4 regions of the Pseudoalteromonas sp. ECSMB14103 genome follow, and region 3 is predicted to be linked to each of the others. Evidence: predicted binding sites of a transcription regulator. Region 3 holds the regulator's gene; each other region holds the start of a gene.

Region 1 (5,086 bases), on a different contig from region 3:
GTTCAACGCTTAAAGCTGTTTAACAATATCGAACCAACCGCGCTGTATTAATCTGGCAGCTTAAAGCTCTTCTCTTGCTAACTAAAAAGTCCACAAAAAAGCCGCTGTATTTTTCAATACAGCGGCTTTTGAAATCATTTTTCTAAATTAATAGATTATTACTTAGGAGCACGACCCGCACGTTTACGCTCATTTTCAGTTAAATGACGCTTACGAATACGAATGTTCTCAGGTGTAACTTCTACTAACTCATCGTCAGCAATAAACTCAAGCGCTTGCTCAAGTGAATAGTTCAGATGTGGTGTCAATGTTTGTGCTTCATCTGTACCAGATGCACGAACGTTAGTAAGTTGCTTACCTTTAAGTGCGTTAACTGTAAGGTCGTTATCACGGCTATGAATACCGATAACCATACCTTCATAAACTTCAACACCGTGACCGATGAATAAACGGCCGCGCTCTTGTAAGTTAAATAATGCGTTAGTAAGTGCTTTACCTGTTGCGTTTGCAATCATTACGCCGTTCTTACGAACACCTAGCTCGCCACCTTTGTGCGGACCGTAGTGATCGAACGTATGGTAAAGTAAGCCAGAACCAGACGTTAATGTCATGAACTCAGTTTGGAAACCGATTAAGCCACGGCTTGGGATCATAAAGTCCATACGCATACGGCCTTTACCATCTGGTGCCATGTCAGTAAGTTCACCCTTACGAAGACCAATTTGCTCCATGATAGAACCTTGGTGCTCTTCTTCACAGTCAATCGTTAGTGTTTCATACGGTTCTTCTAACACGCCATCAACAGTGCGCAGGATTACTTCTGGACGAGATACAGCAAGCTCATAACCTTCACGACGCATGTTCTCGATTAAGATACCAAGGTGTAATTCACCACGACCTGATACGCGGAAGCTATCTGGGTTATCAGTATCTGCAACACGAAGTGCAACGTTGTGTACTAATTCTTTGTCTAAACGCTCACGAATATTACGTGATGTTACAAACTTACCTTCTTTACCACAGAACGGAGAGTTATTTACAGAGAACGTCATTGTAACTGTAGGCTCATCAACACTTAATGGTGGTAATGCTTCAACATTGTTAGGACAACAAAGCGTATCTGAAATCTTAAGCTCGCCTAAACCTGTTACAGTAACGATGTTACCAGCATAAGCTTTATCAGTGTCGATACGCTCAAGGCCTAAGTAGCTTTGTACTGAACCAATTTTACCGTTACGAGTCGTGCCGTCAGCGCCAATAACTGTAACTTGTTGGTTAGTCGCAACAGAACCACGTTTGATACGACCAATACCAATTACACCTTTATACGAGTTGTAATCAAGCTGAGAGATTTGCATTTGGAAATCACCTTCAGGATCTGCATCCGGTGGTGATACTTCGTCAACGATCATCTTGAACATAGGTTCCATGTTGTCTGATGGCTCGTCTAAATCTAATGTTGCCCAGCCGTTGATAGCTGATGCGTAGATTACTTTAAAGTCTAACTGTTCATCAGTTGCACCAAGGTTATCGAATAAATCAAAGATTTGATCCATAACCCAATCTGGGCGTGCACCTGGCTTATCAATTTTATTGATAACGACGATTGGCTTTAAGCCTTGCGCGAATGCCTTTTGCGTTACGAAACGCGTTTGTGGCATTGGACCTTCTTGAGCATCAACAAGTAATAATACTGAGTCAGCCATCGAAAGTACGCGTTCAACTTCACCACCGAAATCGGCGTGTCCCGGGGTATCTACGATATTGATATGGTAATCATTCCAAGAGATAGCTGTGTTTTTAGCTAAAATGGTAATACCACGTTCTTTCTCAATGTCGTTTGAGTCCATCACGCGCTCTTCGTTACCGCCGCGTGTTTCTAATGTACCTGATTGCTCAAGTAGTTTGTCAACCAGAGTTGTTTTACCGTGGTCAACGTGCGCGATAATCGCTATATTTCTTAACTGTTCGATGCTCATATATTTACTCAGAGAAATTAAATTCTCAATGATCCTGCAAGATCTACGCACTCATCTGCGTTTTCACGAGATGTCCAAGCATAGGATTTAAAAGGGCGCATATTATCCCTCATTAATGACATGGATGAAAGTTTATCCAATACAAATTTCAAAACTTTCTCAATACTTTTACTAAGTATCTGTTTTATATATGACAATTATATGAAATAAATTGTCATTATTTTTTCAAAAATGCAGTTTACACTATTTATACGATATTTTTGGCACTCTTTTGCATTTAGGTTATGCTGATTTCGAGCGATTAAATTAACAACAAATTGTAGTGCACATAACCTGCACCAAAGTGGACTTTAACCGCACCATATTGGTGCTATTTTATGCCCCACATTGTAGCAACTAAGTTTTTTTAACCTATAAACATAGAGTTATAAAAATGGCACAAAATCAGCTTAATAAATCCCAAAGCAATTATGCAGCAATAATAAAACCCAATAGTTGGAGGACACATGTCACAATCGGTTTTAGATTTTATTAAAGAAAATGACGTTAAGTTCATTGATTTACGCTTTACTGATACAAAGGGTAAAGAGCAACATGTATCTATTCCTCATCACCAAGTTGATGAAGATTTTTTCGAAGACGGTAAAATGTTCGACGGTTCTTCAATTGCTGGTTGGAAAGGCATAAACGAATCAGACATGGTATTAATGCCTGTTGCTGAATCAGTAAAACTTGACCCTTTCACTGAAGAAACAACATTAATCGTACGTTGTGACGTTGTAGAGCCTTCTACACTTCAAGGCTACGAGCGCGACCCGCGTTCAGTTGCTAAACGTGCTGAAGATTACATGCGCTCTACAGGTATTGCTGATACCGTATTATTTGGCCCAGAGCCAGAGTTCTTCCTTTTTGACGATGTTAAATACAAATCAGACATGTCTGGTTCAATGTACAAAGTTGACGCTGTAGAAGCGGCATGGAACTCAGATAAAGATTATGAAGGCGGTAACACTGGTCACCGTCCAGGTGTTAAAGGCGGTTACTTCCCTTGTTCACCTGTTGATTCTTCACAAGATTGGCGTTCAGCTACCTGTTTAGTACTTGAAGAACTAGGTCAAGTAGTAGAAGCACATCACCACGAAGTAGCAACAGCAGGCCAAAACGAAATTGCTACGCGTTTTAACAGCATGGTTTTAAAAGCAGATGAAATCCAAGAAATGAAATATGTTATTCATAACATGGCTCATTTATACGGAAAAACAGCTACATTCATGCCTAAGCCAATTGTTGGTGATAACGGTTCTGGTATGCACTGTCACCAGTCTTTAGCTAAAGATGGTGTTAACTTGTTTGCTGGCGATAAATACGGCGGTCTTTCTGAAGAAGCGCTTTATTACATTGGCGGTATTATCAAGCATGCAAAAGCTATTAACGCATTTGCTAACGCATCAACTAACTCGTACAAACGTTTAGTACCAGGCTTTGAAGCGCCAGTAATGCTTGCATACTCTGCACGTAACCGTTCTGCTTCAATCCGTATCCCAGTGGTACCATCTGCGAAAGGTCGTCGTATCGAAGTACGCTTCCCAGATCCAACAGCTAACCCATACCTTGCTTTCTCAGCAATGCTTATGGCTGGCCTTGACGGTATCAAAAACAAGATCCACCCTGGCGATGCAATGGATAAAGATTTATACGACTTACCAGCAGAAGAAGCGGCAGAAATTCCACAAGTTGCATCTTCACTTGGTGAAGCACTAGATGCATTAAGTGCTGACCGCGAGTTCTTAACTCAAGGTGGTGTTTTCACTGACGACCTAATCGATGCTTACATTGCACTTAAAGGTCAAGAAGTTGAAAAACTTAACATGACAACTCACCCAGTTGAGTTCGAAATGTACTACAGCTGTTAATGTGACACTGTAAAAGAATGTGTGTTCTCAAGCCCGCTTAGCGGGCTTTTTTAATGGTAAATTAAATCAAACTCCACTAAAGTTAAGCAATCATAAAAATTGCAGGGTAGCAGTGTGAATAGTAAGATTTTATTGCTAATGATTACTTTAGGATTAAGTAATTATGGTTATGCGGGTGAAAAAAGAATTTACGCTTGGAAAGATCAAAACGGCGTTTTAGTGTTTTCAGATACACCGCGTAAAGGTGCTACAGAGGTAAAACTCTCTAGCCAAAGCTTAACTATGCCCGCTAAAGATATAGCGACTCTCAGCAGCCAATCCCATACTAAAAAAACAGGGTTTGGTATTGCCATTACGTCACCTGAGCACAATCAAACCATTCATGAAAATACCGGCACAATATACGTCACCAGCCGCGTAATGCCGAGCTTTAAAGCAGGCTATACCATTCAATTGCTTGTTAATGGAGAAGCAAACGGCCCTGCAATAAATAACTCAGTATTTGCAATTGCTGATGTTGAAGCCGGTGAACATATGCTTCAACTAAGACTGTTTAACGAGAAAAACCAAATTATCGCTGTGAGCGAGCCACGTATATTTAATATGCGCAGAAAAGGCAAAATCCATAGCAATTAAAGCGAAACTTAATACTTAGGCGCAGCAGCTCATTTAAGATAAAACCTGGCCTGCAAACACCTGCGCACTAAAATGGTGCAAACATGATTAATAACGAAAATTTTAGCCCCGAATTGCTTGATGCCATATGGCAAAATCAAACAACGGCAGTTATGCTTCTCGATAAAAATTTTACCGTTTTTTATGCCAATACCAGTACCAGTGAGTTACTTGGGCTTGCCACTAAACGCTTACTCGAACAGCCCTTTGATACCCTTTTTAATTACCATTCAATTGACTTAAAACGTATCGCGCAGTTTTCATTAATTGATGGCGTTGATTGCCAACAACACAGAGCTGACGTAGTCTTTAGCGATTCTCGCCATGCCAAAGTAAGTGTTAATTCAAGGCGAATTAACTTTAAAGGTACTGCGTATATTTTATTAGAATGTCGTCAAACAGACGATGAAATAAAGCACGATCAAGCTTCAAATCAAATGCATCAATACCAAGCAGCACGTAACTTAATAAGAGGCTTGGCACACGAAATTAAAAATCCTTTAGGTGGAATTCGCGGAG
Region 2 (5,086 bases), on a different contig from region 3:
TTTGCAAAGTGGTTCTATTCATTTCATACATTAGGTGCAAATTAAATGATTAGTATTCCCTCAATTAGTGAAGCTGAAAAGCTAATAGAAGAAAAACTCGGCGGTTGGTTTGATGTTGTTATAAGTCACATTCCTAACTTTATAGTGGCGGTTATTATTGCCATTATATTTTCAATGCTAGCGCGCTTTGCTGGCAACCTAATGAAAAACATATTGCGCCGTTCACTCGACTCTCAACAAATAGCCGATTTAATGGCCTCAATATTTAAGGTTATTGTACTGTGTGTTGGGGTATTTATAGCGCTGGATTTTGTGGGTTTAAAAGGTACGGTTACCTCTTTATTAGCCGGTGCGGGTATTGTTGGTTTAGCCATAGGTTTTGCGTTTCAAGATATGACCGAAAACTTGATTGCGGGCATAGCAATGGGTATACGCAAACCCTTTAAAACAGGAGACGTAATAGAAACCGACGACGTGTTTGGTTCAGTACACTCAATAAACCTGCGTAACACGCTAATAGAGAGCTTTTACGGGCAGTTAATTTTAGTACCAAACAAGGTATTATTCAGAAATGTGTTAAAAAATTACACCACACTTGGAGTTAGGCGCATAGAGGTACCGGTAGGCATTTCGTATGGTGACGACATTGAAAAAGCTAAAGAAGTTATTGTAGATAAGATTAACGATTTGGACTTTGTCATTCGTAAAAACGAAACCGATGTTTATGCTGAAGGCTTTGGCGACAGTAGCATTAATTTATTGGTATGGTTTTGGATTAAATACCCAGGTGAACCAGACTTTATGACAGTGCGCCATAAAGGTGTAGTTGCCGTTAAACAAGCGTTGGATGAAGCTGATATTAGTATTCCATTCCCTATTCGCACGCTCGATTTTGGTATTAAAGGCGGTGAAAAACTCGATGCCATGATCAGCGATAAAATTAACCAGCAATCATCAAATAAAGGCAACGCTGGTGGAGCTGATTCAGGCCAAAACGAATAAATGAGCCATTAATACCAGTGGGAATTATTTACTCACTCGCAACGCAATTTTACATTTAAATACGCGTTGTGGCCTTAAATAAAAATGACTTATGAGTCACAACGACTAAATGCAGCTTTATAAAGCTGCATTTTTTTATGGCTATTTAAGTGTTTGAGAAGGTGAGAGCAACGTTAATTGATTATTGATTAAGGCCTATTTACCTTTAGGGGTGAAATTGAAAGCGGGCTATGTGATATATCGATAAGGCTAAGCCTATTTTGTGGTTACTTCCCGAAACCGACGATAACGCAACATAAATATAAAACATGCAATAACTTTTGTGGTCCTCTCATAGGTTACTTCTCCTTGTTGCCTAAATAATAGGTAATAAGGAGCAAGTAGGGCGAATAAGCTGTATACGACTTTAGGTTATACCTACATAGGCGTAGTCATTAAAATAATGCAGGAGTAGGTACTTAGCTTACTGGGTCACAAATCGCGCACCGTAATTATGTTGCTCCTTGATAAAACACGCTTTAATAATGGCAGTTAAACAGGCCTAGGCTTAATATAAATTTATTATTTAAAGAGCGGGTTATTTTGGCAAATATTAGGTTGTGATGTATGCAATTTACAATTGGTATTAGGCGGTAAGTAAGAGGTAATTAAAGCGAGTTTTTTATTGTAGTTAATGTGAGTTGCAAGTAAATACTGGCACAAAAAAGGCGCAGCATGTGTTGGAGTAACATGCTGCGCCTAGGATCAATTGAGTTAATAAAAATGCGATTCAAATAACACTAATTTTGTTACGGATGATTTTAACACCATCCATATTTTCTAAAAACTTTTGAGCAAGCGCACGTTCAAAACCGGTTTGCGCTTGACCATGTAATACTACCTCGCCATCTTTAACTTGTACGCGAATATTGCTTAATGCAAAGTTGGGGTTAGTACGAAGCGTGCTTGTAATGGTTTGCTGAAGGTTAGGTTGAGTTGCTACGCTGCTGACTACGGCTAGGTGTGTTGCTGCACTCACTTTGGTAGCGCAGGCTAACAAAAATAAACAACAAAACGAAACTAACGCGATAGTTAACTTTAAGCGGTTCATAACTCAATCCTTTTATATCAATTAAAAATTTAGCCAAACCATTAAATATTCTGGCTATTCTGTGTTTAATATTACAAGTTCAGTGCCAGTTTTAATTTGTTGAAATATAAGGTTATTTTATTAAGTGGGAATTCAGGTGGGCAATAATTACATTTAAATGGGTAGGTGTTACATGCACCGGTTACATATGTTACACGTATTAAAAAGCCGGCATACGCCGGCTTTGGTAAATATGCTAAGTTACTTTTTCTTTTTAACTTTCGCTTTTTTCTTTGCTTTCATTTTTACCGGATCTTTGCGCTTTTTAACCGGTGGCTTAGCCTCTTTATGCTGAGGCTCTATTCCTTTAATTACACGGCGTTTAAGCTTTTGTTCAATGTAGCGTTCTACTTTGTACAAAATACCAATATCATGCGCTTCAACTAATGAAATAGCGATGCCTTTTTTACCTGCGCGACCAGTACGGCCAATACGGTGAACATATACGTCGGCGGTACGTGGCATATCAAAGTTAATAACGTGGCTAATGTCAGATACGTCAATACCGCGAGCAGCTACATCTGTTGCAATTAATATTTTAGTGCGGCCACTATGAAAGTTTTCCATTGCTTTCATGCGCTTGTCTTGTGGCATTTCACCTCGCAGCCAAGCGGCTTTTACACCGTTATTAGTTAATTCACCAATGAGAGTTTCTAAACGTTCACGGGTTTTAACAAATACAATGGCTTTAGTTACGTCTGGGCCATTTAGGGTGTTGACTAAAAGCTCGAGTTTATGGTGGTAATCATCAGCAAGATGAACCCACTGGTGAATTTTAGCTTTTTCTTTACGAGACGACTCAGCTTCTAACAAAGCCGGATCGTTTAATGTGGTTTCTGCAAATCGCTCTACGCTGTCACCCTCAAGGGTTGCTGAGAATAAAAAACACTGACGGCGGTTTTTAGCTTCGTCACAAATACGGCTCATTTCTTTTTTGAAACCCATGTCTAGCATGCGGTCGGCTTCATCAACTATAAGCATTTCGACATGTTCAGCATGAAAGTTTTCAGTTTCAAGGTATTCCATTAATCGCCCTGGTGTAGCAATTAATATGTCGTTATTTTTTTCAAAAATTTCTTTATGCGTTCCGTAGTTAATACCGCCGGTCACGACACCTATTTTTAGGTGTGTACGTTTGGCTAGTAACTCACATTGCTCATGAATTTGATAAGCCAGCTCACGTGTTGGCGTCATTATTAATACGCGGGCAAAACCAGGTTCACGGCGCGGAAAATCCAATAAGTATTGAATCGCAGGAATTAAAAATGCCGCTGTTTTACCTGTGCCAGTTGGCGCAGACGCTAAAATATCACGCCCCTGAAGAGCTTCAGGAATAGCTTGTTGTTGAATACTGGTTGGCTTCTCGTAGCCCATTTTATCAATGGCATCGAGTAATTTGGTATCAAGATCAAATTCAGAAAATTGCATAGAGTGTCTAAAATAGTGGACAATTACCTTGATTATACGCGCTATGCTGCGCTTGGTGAATGAAAAGGTGAAAAAATGTCTGGTTTTGCATTTAAACAATTTAAGGTTGAACACGACCTCTGCGCAATGAAGGTTTCAACCGACGGCATTTTGCTTGGTGCGTGGGCAAACTTAGCTGGTGCAAACTCGTTACTAGACATTGGTACAGGCACGGGGTTATTGGCGTTAATGTGTAAACAGCGCAGGCCAGCATTAAGTATTACTGCGGTTGAAATAGATGAAAACGCATACAATCAAGCATTACAAAACGTAGCAAATAGTCCGTGGCCCAATATAGCTATTAAGCATCAAACTATTCAAAGCTTTAATAGTGACGCTCCCTTTGATGTCATCATTTCTAATCCGCCTTACTTTAATCACAGTTTAAAAGGCAATAATGCCGCCCGAAACACTGCGCGTCACACCGATGGTTTGAGCTTTGAGGAGCTAATTAACGCGTTTAAGCGGCTTAGCCATTCACAGTCACGGTTCAGTCTAATACTGCCAAGCACAGAGGCTTTAGTATTTATTGAGCTTGCTACTCAAAAAGGGCTTTATTTAAATGCACACTGCCAAGTAAAAGCGACACCTAGCAAACCCATAAGCCGCAGTTTAATGACATTTAGTTATCTAGAATCACAAACCGACAATTCAACGCTATGCATTAGAGAGCTAAACAATAATTACACTACTGATTACATTACTTTGTGTAAGGCATTTTATTTAAAGATGGCGTAATTGTGAGGGGTATTATCTAATAATAAAGGATAGTTTACCCATAATGCATACGTATTCAGTTGTTATTTAATCAATCTCAAGACTAGTGTTAACCACTTGTAAATAACGTTGGGCATGTTGTTTAGCCCGCCAACATTTGGAAACACACACTATGAAGCTGAATAAAATGGTCACCACCGCCGGTTTAAGCCTAGGTTTGCTTTTGCCTAATCTTGCAGCTGCTGCACCCACTACGTTTGTTCATTTATTTGAATGGAGTTGGCCCGATGTTGCACAAGAATGCGAGCAGTTTTTAGGGCCAAAAGGGTATGCTGCTGTACAAGTGTCTCCGCCTAACGAGCATATTACAGGCAACCAATGGTGGACTCGCTATCAACCTGTGAGCTACCAACTGCAAAGCCGAGGCGGTAACCGAACGCAGTTTGTAGATATGGTTAACCGTTGTAAAAGTGCAGGGGTCGATATTTATGTAGATACCCTAATTAATCACATGGCGGCTGGCAGTGGTAATGGCGTTGCGGGTAGCACGTTTGGTAATAAACAATACCCAATTTATAGCCCACAAGACTTTCATGAAAGCTGTAGTATAAATCCAGAAGATTACGGTAATAATCGTTACCGCGTTCAAAACTGCGAGTTAGTAGGACTTGCTGATTTGAATACGTCTTCAAATTACGTGCAAAATACTCTCGCTGCTTATATTAACGACCTTCAGTCTATTGGAGTAAAAGGTTTTAGATTTGATGCGGC
Region 3 (5,086 bases):
TAGCAATGTACTCAGCGATAAAGCACCAATAAAGCAGTTATGTTTATCAACCACATACAGGTCATCAGTGCCTTCAGGTAACTCTCCGCGAAGTCGAATATAACGTAGTACGACATCAATGGTCACATCCGGGCGAATAGTTACCGTATCGGTGTTCATGAGTGCACCTGCAGAACGCTCTTGATAAGATAGCGCTTGTGTTGCGCGTTCTCTATCTTGGGTGTCCATGGCGCTAACAACGTCTTGGTAAACGGTGTCAGGCAAACTACGTAATACTTCACCTAGGTCATCGTGACCCATGTCTTCAGTGGCAGCAGCAATGTGCTCAGGCTCCATTTGGGCAATAATACCCAGGCGCACGTCTTCTGATAATTCTTCGAGTACATCACCTTGAACATCAGGATCAACTAACTGCCATAGCAAGCGACGAATTTTGTGTGGAGATGATTCTAATAATAACGCAGTATCACATGGCGCTGTTTTTGCGAGCATGCGCCTAACTTGAACAAACTGACCACTATTAAGTGACTTGGTCACTTGTTTTAGTTGTTGTAGTGGGTAGTCTTGTTCAAAAGCTTCGGGCATTGGCGTCCTTTATTTATACTGTAACTGTTACCTAATGGGTGGGGGAGTACGACCTAGCAGCCAGTTATTTTGATTATAGTTATTTTATTTAAATGTTAAAAATTAACGTTACTCTTGTTCGTTAAATCGTTGCGAAATAAGTTCTCCAATTGCATTTAAAGCTTGCTCTGCATCAGGCCCTTCACATACCACTTTAACTTCTTTACCTTGGCTACTTTCAAGTAGCATCAGTGCTAATACACTGTCACCAGCAGCTTCTTTATCATCTTGAAACAAGGTGATTGAAGCATCAAATTTTACAGCGAGTTGGGCTAATACAGTCGCGGCTCTGGCATGCAGTCCTAATTTATTTTGTATTAAAAAAGTGTCTTCTATACGCATACATTACTCTATCAAAGCTGAACAGGTTATTAGTTTTGTAAAATTACTTTTCTTGTTCTCTGTGACGTATTTTTACATTGGGATGCGTAACTGCAAAGCTTTCGCCAATTGTTTGCGCTAAATATACAGAGCGATGTTGCCCGCCAGTACAGCCAATCGCAATAGTTAAATAGCTTCTGTTATTTCGCTCTAGGTGTGGTAGCCATGTTTGTACAAAGGTTTGTATTTGCCATGTAAATTTTTGAACTATGCTGTGGCTAGCCAAATAATCTTTTACTGGTTGGTCTAGGCCATTGAGTGGTTTTAGTTCAGGCTCCCAGTGCGGGTTAGGTAAAAAACGTGCATCAAATACGTAATCTGCCTCTTTAGGAATGCCATGTTTAAAACCAAATGATTCAAATGTAACAATCAGCTGCTTATCTTTTTTACCTAATATTTTTTCGCGAATTGATTCAGCAAGTTGATGAACGCTTAGCTCACTGGTATCGATCATGTAATCGGCGCGCGTAATTAGCACATCGAGAAGTTCTTTTTCTTTTTTTATGGCTAAATCAAGCGGAAGTGAATCTATTGATAAAGGGTGTAAGCGTCTGGTTTCAGAAAAGCGCTTAATAAGGGTTTGATCTTCACTGTCTAAGTAGAACAGCGTTGGTTTTGTAAAACCCGGTAAGTATTCGATGATGTGATTAAATTCATCTTGCTCTTTTGGTAAATTTCGCACATCTATACTAACGGCAATTTTATCGTAGTTATCAGAAACGCTTCTAATTAAAGAAGGTAATAAATTTACTGGAATGTTATCTACGCAATAATAACCTAGATCTTCAACAACGCGCAAAGCAACCGACTTACCAGAACCAGAACGGCCACTTATGATAATCAACTCCATTAATCACCCTTTAAATTTGTTACGATTGGTCAACAATAATTTGATACAACTCAGCATCCGATTTAGCACAGCGAAGCTGCTTACAAAATTCTTTATTTTTTAGTTTATCAGCTATCGTTGCTAGCGTCTTTAAATGCTGTTGGTTATCGCCTTCAGGTACGATGAGTGCAACAAAAATATCAACAGGGCGGTTGTCTATAGCATCAAAATTAATCGGTGTTTCACTTACTAACACCAATGCTAAAGGTTCTTGTGCGCCGCTCATTCGGCCATGTGGAATAGCAATACCTCTGCCTATCCCTGTGCTGCCTAGCTTTTCGCGGGTTAATAAAGCGCCCAAAATATCCTGTTGAGATAAATACGGAAATTTATCGTGAGCCAGCTCGCTAATAAACTCTAAAATTCTTTTTTTACTATTAAAAAGGACCGCAGCTTTACTGCAGTCCTGGCATATAAGTGAACTTAATTTCATCATATTAGTGTCGAGCAAGCTTCTCTTTGTGTTTAATTACTTGACGGTCAAGCTTGTCAATCAATGAATCAATAGCTGCATACATATCTTGATGTTCAGTGGATGCGAATAATTCAGCACCACTTACATGAATAGTTGCTTCTGCTTTTTGATTTAGTTTTTCTATATCAAGAATGACATGAACATTATTAATATGATCAGAGTGCCTTTCTAGCTTCGCAAATTTGGTATTTATATAGTCTCTTAATGAATCAGTTAGTTCTACATGACGACCAGTTAAATTTAGTTGCATAAGCATTACCCTCTTTGTTTAGCGTCTTAGATCAGGCTCTTTCGCTGATTTGACGGTGGAATAGCCAGAGATTCGCGATATTTTGCGATTGTACGTCTCGCTACTTTAATTCCTTGCTCAGCCAATATATCCGCAATTTTGCTATCACTCAATGGTTTTGCTGAGTTTTCTGCTGCGATTAATTTTTTAATAAGTGCACGTATTGCCGTAGATGAACATTCTCCACCATTTTCGGTACTTACGTGGCTTGAGAAAAAGTATTTAAGCTCAAATATTCCACGCGGTGTGTGCATATACTTTTGCGTAGTTACGCGCGAAATTGTTGATTCGTGCATTTCTACCATTTCGGCAACATCATTTAAAACCATCGGTTTCATGGCTTCTGGGCCGTGTTCAAAAAAGCCCTGTTGTTGTTTAACAATACAGTTAGTTACTTTTAAAAGTGTATCATTTCTACTTTCTAAGCTTTTTATAAACCATTTAGCTTCTTGTAAATGTGAGCGAATAAATTGACTGTCGCCGCTTGATTTAACTGTACGCGACATCGCTGCATATTGGCTGTTTACACGAATTTTTGGCATGCTGTCTGGGTTTAACTCTACAATCCAGCGGCCTTTAATTTTTTTAACTGACACATCAGGTATTACATACTCAGACTCTTCTCGTACTATTGTGTCTGCAGGCTTAGGGTTGAGCGTATGAATAAGTGTCATTACTTCTTTAAGCTCATCTTCTTTGAGCTTCGTTTTTTTCATTAATGTACGGTAGTCACGAGCAGCTAACAAATCAATGTGCTCGGTTAAAATCATTTTTGTTTCATCAATAAAAGGCGTGCCTTTATCAAATTGATTTAACTGAATACACAAACACTCTTGTAAGCTACGTGCCGCAATACCCACTGGGTCAAATAGCTGAATGCGCTTTAATACCGCTTCTATTTCGTCAAGTTCAACCTCAACGTCATCATCGTTATCTTGATTAAAGCTCTCTAAAATCTCTTCGCAACTGAGTGTCAGTATGCCTGAATCATCCACCGCTTCTACAATAGCAATAGCAATGGCTTCATCTGTAGGGCTAAATGGCGTTAATTGTAATTGCCACATTAAGTATTCGTGAAGCGTTTCAGTTGATGCGCCCTGATATATAGACTCATCTTCAGGCATTGGTCCTGAAGATGATGCAGGGGCTGCACTCATGTACTCATCCCAGCTAACGTCCATTGCCATGTCGTCACTTACAGTATCTTTAGCAAGCGCTTCACCACTGTCTTGTTCATACTCGCTAGGGGCTTCATCTGCAGATACGGTTACTGTAACTTCATCGTTATCTGCTTTTTGCTCATTTTTGCCCGCAAGATCATCGGCATAGTCTTGCTCCTCAACCTCAAGTAATGGGTTGCTGTCGAGCGCTTCTTGTATTTCTTGCTGAAGATCCAATGTGCTTAATTGCAGCAAGCGAATAGCTTGTTGCAACTGAGGTGTCATTGTAAGTTGCTGGCCCATGCGCAGCTGTAGTGATTGCCTCATGTATCTCTAACAATCCTTTTAAGTTGTTATAGTTAATACTAGCAGATGCTTATAAATAAGGCGTAAATGTTACAGCCTAAATTGCTCGCCTAAATATACATCGCGTACAGTTTTATCATTTAATACGTGTTCAGGGGTACCAGAAGCAATCAGTTCCCCATGAGAAACAATGTAGGCTTTTTCGCAAACATCAAGGGTTTCTCTTACATTGTGGTCTGTTATTAATACGCCAATCCCACGGTTTTTCAGGTGTTCAATAATTTTTTTAATATCTAATACTGAGATAGGGTCAACACCGGCAAATGGTTCGTCTAGCAAAATAAACTTTGGATCTGCGGCTAAAGCACGTGCAATCTCTACTCGGCGACGTTCTCCGCCCGATAATGCCATACCTTTGCTATCGCGAATGTGTTGAATGCTAAATTCATCTAATAGATTATTCAATGTATCTTCTCTGGCTTGTTTAGTGAGCTCCTTTCGAGTTTCTAAAATAGCCATTAAGTTTTGATACACTGTTAATTTTCTGAATATAGACGACTCTTGTGGTAAGTAGCCTATGCCTAATCTAGCACGACTGTGCATAGGTAAAAGCGTAATATCGTTATCATCGATAGATATTTTGCCTTTGTCGCTAGGGACTAAGCCTACAATCATGTAAAAGGTTGTTGTTTTACCTGCGCCGTTTGGCCCAAGCAAGCCTACAATACTGCCAGCTTTAACTTCTAAGCCCACATTTTTTACAACTTCACGGCCTTTGTAGCTTTTGGCTAGTAGCTCTGCTTTTAATGTACTCATGGTTGGCCTTTGTCATTTTTTTTAGGCTCCACAGGCACTAAGATAGTGTGTACACGGTCAGTTGAGCTTTCATCTTTTTCGGCGCTAATAAGCTGCTGTTCTATATCGTAGGTAATGCTTTTAGCATTCATTTTTTGCCCAGCTTG
Region 4 (5,086 bases), on a different contig from region 3:
AAATAAACGTAATTGTCGGCAAGTTCTTGCCAATTATACTGACCTAAAGAGAAATAAAAGAGGGCACCTAAAGATATCTTTATGCACGCTATAAACCCAGCTGTTATGAAGGCACAAACAAATATATAAACAAAAAAATGTTTTGGTAAATAGTGATAGCACACAACAAAACTTAAATAACTCAATAATATGGGAATAAAAGCGCCAATAAGTATTTGTACAGGTAAAAGGTTAAAACTAACCTGCCCAAATGAAAACAACAAGGCACTTGCCAGTAGGCTACTCAAAATGGCTAGCCGCCAGCCCAATATTAAGGTGGCTGCAGTAATACCAAGTATGTGCAGGTCAAGGCCAGTTAAAATACCGGCTTTAATACGCCACAGTAGTGCAAATACAAGCGCACAGGCTAATACACCTGTTTGCCTAGCAGACGTTTTATAAAGCGATTTATAGGTGTTTTTGTCGAAACTAAAAATCGCAATAGCAAGTACAAGGACCCACATCAGCCCTTGTATTTCAGTGTTTAACATTATAGCTACTTGAACGTTGACCAAATTGGCGCATGATCTGATGGTTTATCAATTGCACGCAGCTCATAGTCAATTCCTGAGTCAATACAACGCTCAGCAAGTGATTGAGTTGCAAGTACAACATCAATTCGCAGACCGCGATTATCTAAAAAGCCTTTAGAGCGGTAATCAAACCATGAGTATTGATCGTTAACATCAGGATAGAGCTCTCTGAAGGTATCTTTAAATCCCCAATCTAAAAGTGTTGATAGCCATTGACGTTCCTCTGGTTGGAAAGAGCACTTACCTGTTTTTAGCCAGCGTTTAGCGTTGACCTCGCCAATACCTATGTCTAAATCTGTAGGTGATATATTTATGTCGCCCATAACAACTACATCCTGATCGGGAGTGAGGTTTGTATCTAGATGTGTCATCAAATCTTTATAAAATTGACGTTTATAGGGGAATTTAGTTTCGTGATTGATGTTATCGCCTTGCGGGAAATAACCATTCATAACGGTAATGTCGCGACCGTTATCTTGTTCAATAGTGACACTGATCATGCGCTTTTGCGACTCTTCTGTGTCGGTAGCAAACCCTTTTAAGACCGATTTTGGCTCTTTTTTGCATAACATAGCTACGCCGTAATGTGCTTTTTGACCGTGAAAGTAGACGTGGTACCCCATTTTTTGAACATCGTCTAATGGAAACGCTTCATCATGAACTTTAATCTCTTGCAAGCCAATTACGTCTGGTTGATGTTTATCAATAACAGCTTGTAATTGGTGAAGACGAGCACGCAGACCATTGATATTGAAAGAAATCACCTTCATTCGATTTACCTTTAAATTTGTTCTCATTTTGATAGCAAATTGTATCAGTAATTTAGCTTACATAACATGTCTGAAATGACAAAATAGCTGCGCAAATGTTGATCAAATGGTGGTGAAAGTTTAAACATTGTTAATGTTGTATTAATTTATAAAATAAATAAAAAATTCAATTGATCTGCTTAAAATTGGCTATATAATGCGCGCAAATTCATTGGCAAACTCGTTCACATAGGATCTCTCATGAAAGCACAATTATTTTTAGCGGCAACATTATTAGCATCTTCTTCTGTTTCAGCTCAAAGTAACACTTACTTTAGCCAAGACAGCTCTATTGAGTCTAAGCTGTGTGTATTAAGCGCAAACGAAGGTTTTTCTGCAGCACGTAAATTAGCAGCTAAGCACAATGTATACTTATCACGCTTCTCACAAAGCATCATGTGTAACGGCCAAGATATTCGTGATATTGCAAAGAAAGATTCAACAAACAACATAACTGAAAACAAAGTAGAAGTGTTTGCTAAAGATGCTCAACAAGAAACTCAATTATGTATGACTGCATTAAAGCAAGGTTTAGCGCCAGTACGCCAAAAAATCGGTAACTTAAACTCGCTTAAATGTAACGGTCAGAAAGTTACTGACTTTGTTAAGCGTTATCAAAACGCTGCAATTTAATTAGCACAACAAAATTAATGAGAGCCCAGCTTTTAAAGCTGGGCTTTTTTTTTGCAAAATTTACAAGGTTGGTTGAAAAGGTTTCAAGGCTAATGTATTGAAAATAGAGTGAAAAATATACGGGTGCATTATAAGGTATTGAAATTTATATTTATTTTATTTTGGCATCAGACTTGTATTAGTTCTTGTGACATTTATTAACAACGAAGGACACGTCTTATGAAAAAGTTAACATTAGCAACAACTATTTTAGCAACATTAAGTTTAGCAGCCTGCGCATCTAATCAAGGTCTTGATAAAATAGACAGCGACTTTGCAAGCCTAGACAACGACAGTGATGGTTTTATTTCAAAAGTTGAAGCTGACGACGATAATATTTGGGGTCACTTTTCAAATATCGACACCAATATGGATGAAGAAATTAGTCGTAAAGAATTTAATGCTTACATGCAGTTAAACACTGGCAAGGTTGCAACCGATAGTGATGTAAGTGAATCAGCCTTTAAAGCTGAAATTGCAAAATTTGACAAAATTGAAAGTAGTTTTGCCAGTTTAGATAACGATAGTAATGGTTACATATCAGTTGTTGAAGGCAATGACGACGATATTTCAAATCACTTTGGTTATATGGACAAAAACGAAGACAAGCGAATTAGTAAAAATGAGTTTATGGGCTACATAAATAAATATGGTAAATCTGTAGCTGAAGACGAAGCGTTAGAGTCAATTAAACACAGCTAATTAAAATTCAGAACATAAAAATCAAAGCCAGTTAATTTAACTGGCTTTTTTTATGGCTAATTTTAGATAATTGCCAGATATATTTTCCTAGTTAGTGGTTGTTCTGTCATAATAGATGGCTGTGTATTTTTATTTATTAAGAGTGTATATGGCTGGGCGGCGAATTAGTGATGAGCAGTTGGTTGAAATCATTGAGGCTGCGATTTTTGTTGCAGACAAACCCATAAGTAAACGCCATATTAAAGACACTGTTTTAGTGGATATTGCAATTTCTATGTCACGTATAAACGATGCTATAGAAACAATACAAACACACTTTCAAACCCGTGGTATTCGCCTTGTTGAAGTTGGTAGTGGTTATCGATTTCAGGCGTGTAGTAGTTTGAGCCCTTGGTTGAGTAACCTATGGCAAGAACGAGCTCCTAAATACTCACGTGCTTTATTGGAAACATTATCACTTATTGCTTATCGTCAACCCATTACACGTGGTGAAATAGAGCAAGTAAGAGGTGTAACAACGGGTTCGAATATAATTAAAACCTTACTCGAAAGAGAGTGGGTGAAAGTGGTAGGGCACAAAGAAGTACCGGGTAAGCCCGCTTTATACGCCACTACTAAACAATTTTTAGATTATTTTTCATTAACGGGTTTAGAAAACTTACCTGCGTTACCTGCGCAACAAGAAAGTAAAATAAACCAGTTATTAAGTGATCCTTCTGTGAGAGAACCATCCGAATGAATATACAAGGTGAAAAGTTACAAAAAGTCCTAGCCAGAGCTGGTGTAGGCTCGCGTCGTGAAATGGAAAAATACATTGACGCTAACCGTGTTAGTGTTAATGGCAAAGTAGCTAAACTCGGTGACCGCGTTGAAGAAACCGATTTAATTCGTGTTGACGGTCATACCGTAAAAATTGAAGAAAAAGCTGACAGAATTTGCCGTGTAATTATGTACAACAAACCCGAGGGAGAGTTGAGTACACGTAAAGACCCTGAAGGTCGTCGTACTGTATTTGACAGACTTCCTCGTATTGATGGCGATCGTTGGATAGCTGTAGGCCGACTGGATGTGAATACGTCAGGCTTAATGTTGTTTACCAACGATGGTGAATTAGCCAATCGTTTAATGCACCCAAGTTATGAAGTAGAGCGTGAATATTCTTCGCGTGTGTTTGGTGAAGTAACAAACGAAACACTTAAAAACCTGATGCGTGGCGTTGAACTTGAAGATGGTCCTGCAAAATTCACAAATATAAAACCGCTAGGTGGTGAAGGGATTAACCGCTGGTTTAATGTGACATTAAACGAAGGGCGCAACCGCGAAGTTCGTCGTTTATGGCAATCTCAAGACGTTGAAGTGTCGCGTCTTATCCGTATTCGTTACGGTAAGCTAGAGCTAGATAAGCGTGTTCCACAAGGTGGTTGGGTTGAATACGACTTAGAAACCGTTAACTACTTGCGTAAAACGGTTAAGTTAGGTCGTGAAACGCAAACTAAACTTTCAGTTATGCCTGAAAAACGCAAAGATAAACGCGCTAAAATTAATCAAATTCGTAAAGCGGTTAAAAAGCACAACCAACGTGTTAAGTCGACTAAGCGTAAGTGATATTTTGACGTTTTGTATAAAAGCCGCATTATTTGCGGCTTTTTTATTGAGGTTAATAAAAGTAAACAGCTGTTACTTTTTTATTTGTGCGTCTAATGACTCGCCATTGACTGCAATTGAATCATCACTCATTAAATATAAATAGGTCGGCATAATGCTTTCAGGTGTTGCCAACTTATCTCTATCTTCGCCAGGGTATGCCGATGCGCGCATAGATGTGCGTGTAGCACCTGGATTAATACAGTTTACGCGAATGTTGGTTTTACCTACTTCACAAGCCCACGTTTGCATCATACCTTCAACTGCAAACTTAGAGATGGCATAGGGTCCCCAAAACTCACGGCCTTTACGACCAACACCAGATGAAGTGAAAACAATAGAAGCATTGTCTGATTTACGCATCACGGGGAATAATGCTTTGGTGATCATTGCTTGAGCTGTCACGTTAACCTTCATGATGTTCTCAAACGTAGATGAACAAAAATGTTCTAGTGGCCCTAGAGAGCCTAATATACCAGCATTATTTAAAAGTCCGTCTAAACGACCAAACTGATTCTCAATAGTTGCAGCAAGATCACGATAATTTTGTTTTGTTGCGCCTTTTAAATCCATTGGCACAATCGCAGGTTTTGGGTAACCTGCATTCACAATTTCATCGTATACGCATTCAAGTTTATTTGTTGTTTTACCTAATAAAATAACAGTCGCACCATGCTTTGCATAAGT

Evidence for each region. The regulator sigma-54, encoded in region 3, starts transcription at its own class of promoters, with help from an activator protein. The targets are predictions, from matches to a motif close to GTTGGCACGNNNNTNGNNT.
Region 1: a site for sigma-54 is predicted at 2,412-2,430, ahead of glnA (glutamate--ammonia ligase). Genes of this name have one in related genera too.
Region 2: a site for sigma-54 is predicted at 2,164-2,182, ahead of RF53_RS15835 (BON domain-containing protein). Genes of this name have one in related genera too.
Region 4: a site for sigma-54 is predicted at 2,175-2,193, ahead of RF53_RS05470 (EF-hand domain-containing protein). Genes of this name have one in related genera too.

What each region holds. Positions count from the first base shown of each region.
Region 1 is NZ_JWGY01000012.1:37,276-42,361, reverse strand. It holds gene typA (translational GTPase TypA) at 159-1,979, opposite strand; gene glnA (glutamate--ammonia ligase) at 2,486-3,892, shown strand; gene RF53_RS16390 (DUF4124 domain-containing protein) at 4,007-4,528, shown strand; gene glnL (nitrogen regulation protein NR(II)) at 4,612-5,086, shown strand, end outside.
Region 2 is NZ_JWGY01000011.1:52,460-57,545, reverse strand. It holds gene RF53_RS15840 (mechanosensitive ion channel family protein) at 46-1,002, shown strand; gene RF53_RS15835 (BON domain-containing protein) at 1,772-2,092, opposite strand; gene srmB (ATP-dependent RNA helicase SrmB) at 2,333-3,559, opposite strand; gene RF53_RS15825 (tRNA1(Val) (adenine(37)-N6)-methyltransferase) at 3,635-4,336, shown strand; gene RF53_RS15820 (alpha-amylase) at 4,488-5,086, shown strand, end outside.
Region 3 is NZ_JWGY01000001.1:246,435-251,520, forward strand. It holds gene mgtE (magnesium transporter) at 1-585, opposite strand, end outside; gene RF53_RS01080 (HPr family phosphocarrier protein) at 694-966, opposite strand; gene rapZ (RNase adapter RapZ) at 1,010-1,855, opposite strand; gene ptsN (PTS IIA-like nitrogen regulatory protein PtsN) at 1,875-2,327, opposite strand; gene hpf (ribosome hibernation promoting factor) at 2,332-2,619, opposite strand; gene RF53_RS01100 (RNA polymerase factor sigma-54) at 2,646-4,145, opposite strand; gene lptB (LPS export ABC transporter ATP-binding protein) at 4,215-4,940, opposite strand; gene lptA (lipopolysaccharide transport periplasmic protein LptA) at 4,937-5,086, opposite strand, start outside.
Region 4 is NZ_JWGY01000002.1:78,067-83,152, forward strand. It holds gene RF53_RS05455 (energy-coupling factor ABC transporter permease) at 1-530, opposite strand, end outside; gene xthA (exodeoxyribonuclease III) at 536-1,342, opposite strand; gene RF53_RS05465 (hypothetical protein) at 1,583-2,014, shown strand; gene RF53_RS05470 (EF-hand domain-containing protein) at 2,234-2,755, shown strand; gene scpB (SMC-Scp complex subunit ScpB) at 2,904-3,494, shown strand; gene rluB (23S rRNA pseudouridine(2605) synthase RluB) at 3,491-4,360, shown strand; gene RF53_RS05485 (YciK family oxidoreductase) at 4,433-5,086, opposite strand, start outside.